3 regions of the Vallitalea pronyensis genome follow, and region 2 is predicted to be linked to each of the others. Evidence: predicted binding sites of a transcription regulator. Region 2 holds the regulator's gene; each other region holds the start of a gene.

Region 1 (3,298 bases), 430 kb from region 2:
AAACCCGCTAGAACAAAATTAGCAATGATTAAAAAGATAATTCCTAGCAAAAACGTCTTGCCTTTTTTGTTTTTTATGTATTTTAATGCTCTTTTAATAAAATACATGCGTGATAAACCTCCCTTTCAAGAATAGCTTCATCTTACCAAATAATTCTAGTTGGAATTATGGGTTGATTATGGGAAATTATGTTATTTATTTTCAAAAATATCTTGATATATGTGTTACATGAGGTATCGCTAACCATAAAATGCAGTCATAAAAAGAAGCTATCTCAGCAGATAGCTTCTTTCCTATTATCTTACTACAGTACAGTTAGGATGAAGGTTCTTTCTTTTTATCCATAACAGTCCATGTATAACCATGGTCTACGTAATCTTCACAGAATTTGAACCCCAACTTATGAAATAACTGTCTTGCAGGCTTATTTTTTTCACTGGTTTCAATATGAATGCGCTGAAATCCGCCTTCTGTGAATAAGTATTCCAAAACAATTTGACAACTTTTATAAGCGATGCCCTTTCGCCAATAGGTTCTATCCCCTATGACTATCCCCATTTCTGCTTGATTCTTTTCTTTATCAAACCCAAAGAGGTTAATAAAACCAATGGGGCGATCTTCTGTGTTCGTTATTATAAAATACCGATACCGGTTCAACCGTTTATTCTTATTCATCACTTCATGAGAAAACATACGGCAGTAAGTCTTACACTCCTTTAAAAGCGATGGGCTATTATGAGGTATGGGACGAGGATCAAACCGATTGATTTCCTGATCAATCCACCATGCAAATAATGTAACAACATCCTCATCTTTGATATCTCTAATTTGTATATCATCATTCGTATAATAGATCATATCCTTTTCCCCCTTTGTCTTACATGCGCGGATAGCACCCCTTTAGTTAGAGGATTCTTCTATTTAGTTTATCAGATTGGAAAACACATGTCTACAAAAATGCCTGAAGGATAATACTTATTAATAGCAAATAAGCATCCAATAATAAAACTGGTACTATAGTCTTGTTTTATTGACACCTATTACAATTGCTGATACAATATATTGTGTTATCTCAAGAACCAAACTACTACATCATGTATGTTCATACTCACTATATGCATCACACATCAGGACAATTTACCTACTAAGTGTGTCAAATATAGTGATTTCTAAACACAAGATGTTTTTTATAAAGTAGTGATTATGTACTCCATGTAATCTATCAGCGTATATTTATGCATAGATTTATCTCATACATAGGATTAAACAAAATCTATAAGACACGAGAACTTATGACAACACTTTTCGTGCCTCAAGTGAAAGGAATGGAACTATGTTAAAAGTACTTAAAAGAAACGGGTCAATTGTCAATTTTGATGTGAATAAGATTATAACGGCCATTAGCTTATCCATGGCAGAAACAAAAGCAGATGTTGACTCAGACCTGGCGAAAACCATTGGCGAACGTGTGGAAGCTACATTACGCACTTATGAGCACCAGATATCTGTTGAAGATATTCAAGACCTTGTTGAAGAAATGCTCATGGAATCCCCAAGAAAAGATGCTGCAAAACGGTATATCCTTTATCGTTATGAGCGTGATAAAAATAGAGACCGTCGTAAAAAACGCACAGATGGCCGTTTGTTATCCCATGAATTTATCAGCCGCTATAAACATCGTCCCAACCCTATGAAACAATTAGGAAATTTCGTTTATTATCGTACGTATTCAAGATGGTTATCCGATGAAAAACGTCGTGAATATTGGTGGGAAACTGTTCGACGGGCTGTTGAATATAACTGTAGTCTTGTCCCTACTACGAAAGCAGAAGCAGAAAAACTATACGATAACATCTTTCACTTAAGACAGTTTTTATCTGGTAGAACTTTCTGGGTGGGTAACACAGATGTAGCAAAAAATTATCCCATGTCCAATTATAACTGCTCCTTTACCGTTATTGATGATTTTGACAGCTTTAAAGACTTGTTTTATATGCTCATGATTGGTTCCGGTGTGGGTATCCGTATTTTAAAAGATGATGTTAACCGCTTGCCTAAGATACGCACAAGTTTTGATATTATTCATGAAGACTATACACCAACACCTATGCACCTTAGAGAAGATAGTACAAGCTTGGAATTCAGTCATAATAACACGGTTAAAATTATTATTGGGGATAGCAAGGAAGGATGGGTTCAAGCACTTGACTTCTACCTGAAAGTATTATATAGCAATGAATACCGCAAAATCAATACCGTGATCATTAATTATAATCACGTAAGACCAAAAGGTGAAAAGCTTAAGACATTCGGAGGAACAGCAAGTGGACATCAGAGTCTTAAAAACATGTTTATTAAAATAACCAGCATCATTAAAAAACGGGGTGTTTTAAACAACGAAGATTATGTGAAACTCTTACCCATTGATTGTTTGGATATCGCTAACATCGTTGGTGAAAATGTGGTTGTTGGTGGTGTTCGTAGGACCGCTGAAATCGTACTTGTTGACCCAGATGACAAGGAAGCTATTGAAGCTAAAAGTCATCTCTATAAACAGATTGACGGTCAATGGATTGTGGATGAAGACATTATTCACCGTCAAATGAGTAATAATTCCATTTACTATCGAGAAAAACCATCAAGAGAACAGCTTCATTGGCAAATAGAGCAAATGCGCTATTCTGGTGAACCGGGCTGGGTTAATGAATCTGCCGGACTCAAGCGTCGACCAAATATGAATGGTGTCAATCCTTGTGGTGAAATCCTTCTTGATTCAAAAGGCCTATGCAACCTGACAACCATCAATGTCTTTGCCTTTGTGAAAGACGATAATACCCTTGATTTTGATGGCTTATTTGAAGCTCAAAAGCTATCTGCTCGAGCCGGTTACCGTATGACTTGCACAGACCTTGAAATTCCCCGTTGGAATTATATTCAAAAACGTGACAAGCTTCTAGGCTGTTCCCTTACAGGATGGCAGGACCTGGTGAACGCTACAGCCCTATCCAAAAAAGAGCAAGGAAAGCTGCTACGTGAATTACGTACCATTGCTAAAATGGCTGCTAAGGATTATGCTAATGAAATTGGAGAAAATATACCTTTACTGGTAACAACGGTGAAACCGGAAGGTACATTAAGTCAATTACCTACTGTATCAAGCGGTGTTCATTATTCCCACTCACCTTACTACATTCGTCGCGTACGTATTAACAGTGACGACCCTCTTGTTAAAGTGTGCGAGGAACTGGATTACCCTATCTTCCCAGAAGTGGGTCAAGATATGGAGACTTGTACAACG
Region 2 (3,298 bases):
AAGTGTTGTTTGATAAGATTCTTGATGGGGATCTAGAAGCAAGAGATGCTTACATTCATGGTAATTTGAGACTTGTTTTAAGTGTTATTCAACGATTTAGTAACTCAGGGGAAATGGTAGATGATTTATTCCAAGTGGGTTGTGTCGGACTCATTAAAGCAATAGATAATTTTGATATAACTCAAAATGTTAAGTTTTCAACGTATGCCGTACCAATGATAATTGGGGAAATAAGACGTTATCTAAGAGATAATAATAGTATTCGTGTCAGCAGATCTCTAAGAGATACAGCGTATAAAGCCCTTCAAGCCAAAGAAAGACTCTTAAGACAAAATAATAAAGAACCCACCATTATGGAGATTTCAAAAGAGTTAGACATGAAAAAAGAAGATGTTGTATTTGCTCTAGATGCAATACAAGACCCTGTATCATTATTTGAACCCGTCTATAACGATGGCGGTGACTCCTTATATATAATGGACCAAGTGAGCGATAAGAAAAACAAAGAAGAGACATGGGTAAGGTCCATTGCTCTTGGTGAAGCCATGAAGAAACTTCCACGAAGAGAGTATAATATACTAAAGCTAAGATTTTTTGAAGGTAAGACACAGATGGAAGTAGCCAGTGAAATCAGTATTTCACAAGCACAAGTTTCACGTTTGGAAAAATCAGCTATAAGGCATATGAAACGATATCTAAATTAGTGAATCCGTATATAAGGACTGCTCTAGGGGGAAATAATAGATGGTTAGAATATATGATATGAAGCAGAAAGAAGTTATTAATTCGGGTGATGGTATTCGATTGGGATTCATCAGCGATGTAGAGGTGGACTTAGATGAAGGAAAGTTACTCAAAATAATTGTTCCAGGACCAGCCAAATTATTTGGCATGTTCGGTAGAGGCAAAGAATATCAAGTGCCTTGGGACAGTATTAAAAAAATCGGTGAAGATATTATTCTAGTGGATGTAGATGTTGAAAAATCTTTAGTTGATTCGGAGTATTAGAGGGTTAATCTCTCCACCAATATAAGTTAAACAAAGAATAATTGTCAGAATAGGTTATGTTTTTTATTGACCTTTTCTGACTTTTATTTTATAATGGGACTATTAAAAAAATGGCACAATTCTATTCAGTGAATATGTTAAACGTTATGAAAAAATCATACCTATATTATATGGATACAGGGTTTAGTGTTCGTTTGGGAGAGTAACAAGTCAATGAGTAATGATTATTTAATAAAGTGGGGAGATATAGCATGAGATGTCCGTTTTGTCATGAAGATAATACGAAGGTTGTTGATTCAAGACCTTCAGATGAGAATAATTTAATACGAAGAAGAAGACAATGTGAAGCTTGTGGAAAACGTTTTACAACATATGAAAAGATTGAAACCATTCCATTGGTAGTCATTAAAAAGGATAAGACAAGAGAGCCCTATAATCGAAATAAGATTATGAACGGTGTTGTCAGGTCATGTCATAAAAGACCTGTTTCAATGAAAGAAATAGAAGCTTTAGTGGATGAAATAGAAAATAGCCTATACAATTCATTAAAGAAAGAAATAAAGAGTAAACTAATCGGAGAAAAAGTCATGGAAAAACTCAAACATCTGGATGAAGTGGCCTATGTTCGATTTGCTTCCATTTACCGTGAATTCAAAGATATTAACACTTTTATGGACGAGTTGAAGAAGATTCTGAAAGATAAATAGGTGTTGACCTATATAAATGTTGTTATTTAATTAACAAAAAATGGTGTTTTACTAACAAAACCATATAACATACGAATACTCTTTTATGTTGTTGCTTTGCTAGTCAAGGGGATGAACAGTTTTGAAGGTATAAGGATGTTGTATGGTTTTTATGTTAATAAACTCCTATAATTCGTCATTATTTCCCATAAAAACAAATTTTTTATTAATAATGTGACTATTTTATGATATACTAATCAAAATAGCTAAATGATAAAAAGTAATCTAAAATCTAGAAAAGGATAAAGATTTAGACGGACTAGGGGGAAATAGCATGTTTAGACGAGTATATAGCGCGGCTATTATGGGAATAGATGGCTATGTGGTAGGTGTGGAGGTGGATCTTTCCAATGGGTTTCCCAAATTAGATTTAGTGGGGTTGCCTGATTCGGCTGTGAAGGAATCGGTGGAGAGGGTACGTACATCCATTAATAACTCTGATTATGAATTTCCATGTAAAAGAATTACGGTTAATCTGGCACCTGCTGACGTTAGAAAAGAAGGTCCTGCATTTGATTTGCCCATTGCAATAGGTATTCTAGCTTGCATGGAATTAGTGGAAGAAAAGGCATTAGAAAAAACACTTATTCTTGGAGAACTATCCCTTAATGGAGAGATACAGAAAATTAACGGTATATTGCCAATTGTTTATTGTGCGTTTAAAAATGGATTTAAAAGATGCATTATACCTGCTGAAAATGTAGAAGAAGGAGCAGTTGTTGAAGGAATAGATATTATTGGGGTTAGCCATCTGAAGGAAGTCGTTAAACTGCTTAATCAAGATGTGAAAATTGAACCAACAAAAATAGATGTAAACAGATTATTTATAAATTCTGAAAAGAATCAACCTACCATAGATTTCAGTGATATAAAAGGACAAGAGAATGTAAGACGGGCTCTGGAGATTGCAGCAGCAGGGGCGCATAATATATTAATGATTGGTCCACCGGGGTCAGGAAAAACCATGATGGCCAAGCGATTACCTACAATATTACCAGACTTGACTTTTGAAGAAAGTATTGAAATTACAAAAATCTATAGTGTTGCAGGATTGTTAAAAAAAGGTCAAGCCCTTATAACAAAAAGACCTTTTCGCTCGCCACATCATACCATATCCAATTCTGCTTTAACAGGTGGTGGGCGAATTCCAAAACCAGGTGAAATAAGTCTATCCCATCATGGTGTGCTCTTTTTGGATGAGATGCCAGAGTTTAGTAAGAATGTATTAGAAGTGATGCGACAACCATTAGAAGATGGGGAAGTAACCATATCAAGAGTGAATGCTACCCTTACTTATCCGGCTAATTTTATGTTGGTTTCAAGTATGAATCCGTGCAAATGCGGGCACTATCCAGACATAGATAGATGTACTTGTACGCCACTGCAAATAAAAAGGTACATGGGGAAGATCTCAGGACCTCTTTTAGATCGTATTGATCTTCATGTGGAAGCAACTAGTCTTAAATTAGAAGATCTTAATCAAGAGAAAAAGCCTGAATCATCAGAAGTCGTAAAAAAAAGAGTCATGGCAGCACATGTCATTC
Region 3 (3,298 bases), 1.9 Mb from region 2:
CAGTTGCAGTATCGAAGCTCCCGGTTAATTGGTCTTGGAACATCTTTATCAAGACTGGGTGGCGGCATTGGTACAAGAGGTCCAGGTGAGAAAAAATTGGAAACGGACCGGCGACATATTAGAAAAAGGATGTCCCAACTGCGTAAAGAGTTATCCGAGGTAAAACATCACCGTGACCTTATTCGTCAGCGAAGAAAGAAACAAGGCAAGCTGCGCATCGCCATTGTGGGTTACACCAATGCAGGGAAATCCACTTTAATTAATGCTTTAACAGATGCTGATGTGTTATCAGAGGATAAGTTATTTGCCACACTAGATCCAACCACCAGACAACTGGTGTTACCCAATGGTACAGAGGTTTTTATGACCGATACGGTTGGTTTTATTCGTAAATTACCTCATCATCTGATAAAAGCCTTTCATTCAACCTTAGAAGAGGCAGTTGTAGCAGATATGTTATTGCATATCGTGGATACATCCAATGAGCAGGCAGAAAAGCATATTCAAGTTGTCTATGAAACTTTAGATAGATTAGGTGCAACAGGAAAACCTGTTATCACAGCCTTTAATAAAATGGATCAATGTGCAGAAAAGTACCTAACCGATGACAAAGCTTTTAAAACGGTGGAGATTTCAGCCAAAGAAGGTACAGGTCTTGACACATTGTTAGAGGCTATAGAAAAAAAGATTCAAGAAGATAAGATGTTATTAAAATCCACCATACCCTATGCTCAAGGTACATTACTGAATCAAATTCGTACTAATGGGCAAATTGTTCATGAATCTTATGAAAATGATGGGACTTACATTGAAGCTTATGTTGATGAACGGTTATATGGTGAATGGAAGAAAGTCATGGAGCTTTCATGAGTGTTTTTCTCTGAAAGACATGGTTTGTTGTAGGGAATAAAAAAATACCACAATATATTGTGTCAATAGGTAATTTTAAAAATACAATATGCTGTGGTATTTTGTAAGGCTAATGGGTTGAATTTTGTAGAAAAATGGATAAAAAGCCTTATAAATTATTTTTTTATAGGTACTTTAGACTAAAAGAAAAACACCATATGTTGTGTTTTGCTATGAGCATAACACATTATATAGTGTTTTTTATATTGACCCTGTTGGTGAATTGTGGTATATTATTAGTAATTGCCAATAGAGAGGAGCACAATGCATGTTTGAGGTTGTAAAACGAGACGGAAAGGTTAGTCAGTTCAATTTAGGTAAGATTAAGGAAGCCATCACAAAGGCATTCCGAGCTACAGATAAGGTATTTACGGACGACATATTAGACATTTTGGTATTGAGAGTAACATCCGATTTTCAGAGTAAAATTGAAGAAAACAAGATTACCGTTGAGGATATTCAAGATAGTGTTGAAAATACCCTTGAACAAACGGGATATACGGATGTAGCAAAGGCTTATATCTTATACCGTAAGCAAAGAGAAAAGATTCGTAACATGAAATCTACCATATTGGATTACAAAGACATTGTCAACAGCTATGTGAAAGAAGAAGATTGGCGTGTGAAGGAAAATTCTACCGTTACATATTCTGTTGGAGGACTTATCTTACATAATTCAGGTGCAATAACAGCTAATTATTGGTTATCAGAAATTTATGATGGGGAAATTGCAAAAGCCCATCGTAATGGAGATTTACATATTCATGACTTATCCATGTTAACAGGCTACTGTGCAGGTTGGTCATTAAAACAGTTAATAGAAGAAGGTTTAGGTGGCATACCTGGTAAGATTACATCAGCACCAGCAAGCCATTTATCAACACTCTGTAATCAAATGGTTAACTTCTTAGGTATTATGCAGAATGAATGGGCAGGGGCACAAGCTTTTTCATCTTTTGACACCTATTTAGCACCATTTGTCAAAGTGGATAATCTTTCTTATAAAGAGACAAAACAATGTATTCAATCCTTTGTGTTCGGTGTGAATACACCTAGTCGTTGGGGAACACAATCACCCTTTTCTAATATTACTTTGGATTGGATGGTACCAGATGATTTAGCCCATTTACCAGCCATTGTATCGGGTGTAGAGCAAGACTTTACATTCGGTGATTGTCAAGCAGAGATGGATATGATTAACAAGGCATTTATTGAGATTATGATTGAAGGTGATGCCAATGGTCGTGGTTTCCAATATCCAATTCCAACGTATTCCATTACAAAAGATTTTAATTGGGATGAAACAGAAAATAATAAACTCTTATTTGAAATGACAGCAAAATACGGTACACCATATTTCAGCAATTACGTTAACAGTGATATGGAACCAAGTGATATTCGAAGTATGTGTTGTCGTCTACGTCTTGATTTAAGAGAATTACGCAAGAAACAAGGCGGTTTTTTTGGCTCAGGTGAAAGCACAGGTTCTGTTGGGGTTGTAACCATCAACATGCCTCGGATTGCTTATTTATCCCATAATGAGGAAGAATTCTACGAGCGTCTTGATCATATGATGGATATATCTGCTCGTTCATTGAAAATAAAAAGAGATGTAATCACCAAATTATTGAAGGAAGGCCTATACCCTTATACTAAAAAGTACCTTGGTAGTTTCAGCAGCCATTTTTCAACCATTGGCTTAGTGGGTATGAATGAAGCTACACGTAATGCTAAGTGGTTACAACAAGATTTAACAGATGATAAAGCCAGAGCTTTTGCTCTTGATGTGCTGGACCATATGCGTAATCGCTTATCGGATTATCAAGAATTATATGGTGATCTCTATAACTTAGAAGCCACACCAGCTGAGTCAACCAGCTATCGCTTAGCAAAACATGATAAAAAGCGTTACAATGATATCCAATCGGCTGCAAGTGAAGGGGAAACACCTTATTACACAAACAGTACGCATTTACCAGTTAGTTATACCGTGGATGTTTTTGATGCCCTTGATTTACAGGATGAGTTCCAAAACAAATATACATCAGGTACAGTATTCCATGCCTTCTTAGGTGAGAAATTACCCGATTGGAAAGCAGCAGCTAACCTTGTACGCACCATAGCAGAGAATTACACATTGCCTTATTATACCATGTCACCAACTTACTCCGTGTGCAAAACCCATGGTTATATTGCAGGTGAAGTGTATACCTGTCCGGATTGCGGAGAAGTAGCCGAAGTTTACAGTCGTATAACAGGGTATTATCGTCCAGTACAGCATTGGAATGATGGCAAGGCACAAGAATTCAAACATCGAAAAGAATATGAACCACAAAACGCCAACATAAAAGTAACCCATCTAAAAACCAAGGCAAAAGAGGAAATAGCA

The links. Region 2 encodes NrdR, which represses ribonucleotide reductase genes. Its sites were predicted from a motif close to CACAANATNTTGTG; they were not measured.
Region 1: a site for NrdR is predicted at 1,054-1,067, ahead of nrdJ (ribonucleoside-triphosphate reductase, adenosylcobalamin-dependent). Genes of this name have one in related genera too.
Region 3: a site for NrdR is predicted at 919-932, ahead of HZI73_RS21100 (ribonucleoside triphosphate reductase). Genes of this name have one in related genera too.

The regions. Positions count from the first base shown of each region.
Region 1 is NZ_CP058649.1:3,628,933-3,632,230, forward strand. Features, by position in the region: gene HZI73_RS15310 (ABC transporter permease) at 1-107, opposite strand, end outside; gene HZI73_RS15315 (GNAT family N-acetyltransferase) at 316-858, opposite strand; gene nrdJ (ribonucleoside-triphosphate reductase, adenosylcobalamin-dependent) at 1,334-3,298, shown strand, end outside.
Region 2 is NZ_CP058649.1:3,198,574-3,201,871, forward strand. Features, by position in the region: gene sigG (RNA polymerase sporulation sigma factor SigG) at 1-704, shown strand, start outside; gene HZI73_RS13360 (YlmC/YmxH family sporulation protein) at 745-1,008, shown strand; gene nrdR (transcriptional regulator NrdR) at 1,260-1,715, shown strand; gene HZI73_RS13370 (YifB family Mg chelatase-like AAA ATPase) at 2,029-3,298, shown strand, end outside.
Region 3 is NZ_CP058649.1:5,071,918-5,075,215, reverse strand. Features, by position in the region: gene hflX (GTPase HflX) at 1-870, shown strand, start outside; gene HZI73_RS21100 (ribonucleoside triphosphate reductase) at 1,178-3,298, shown strand, end outside.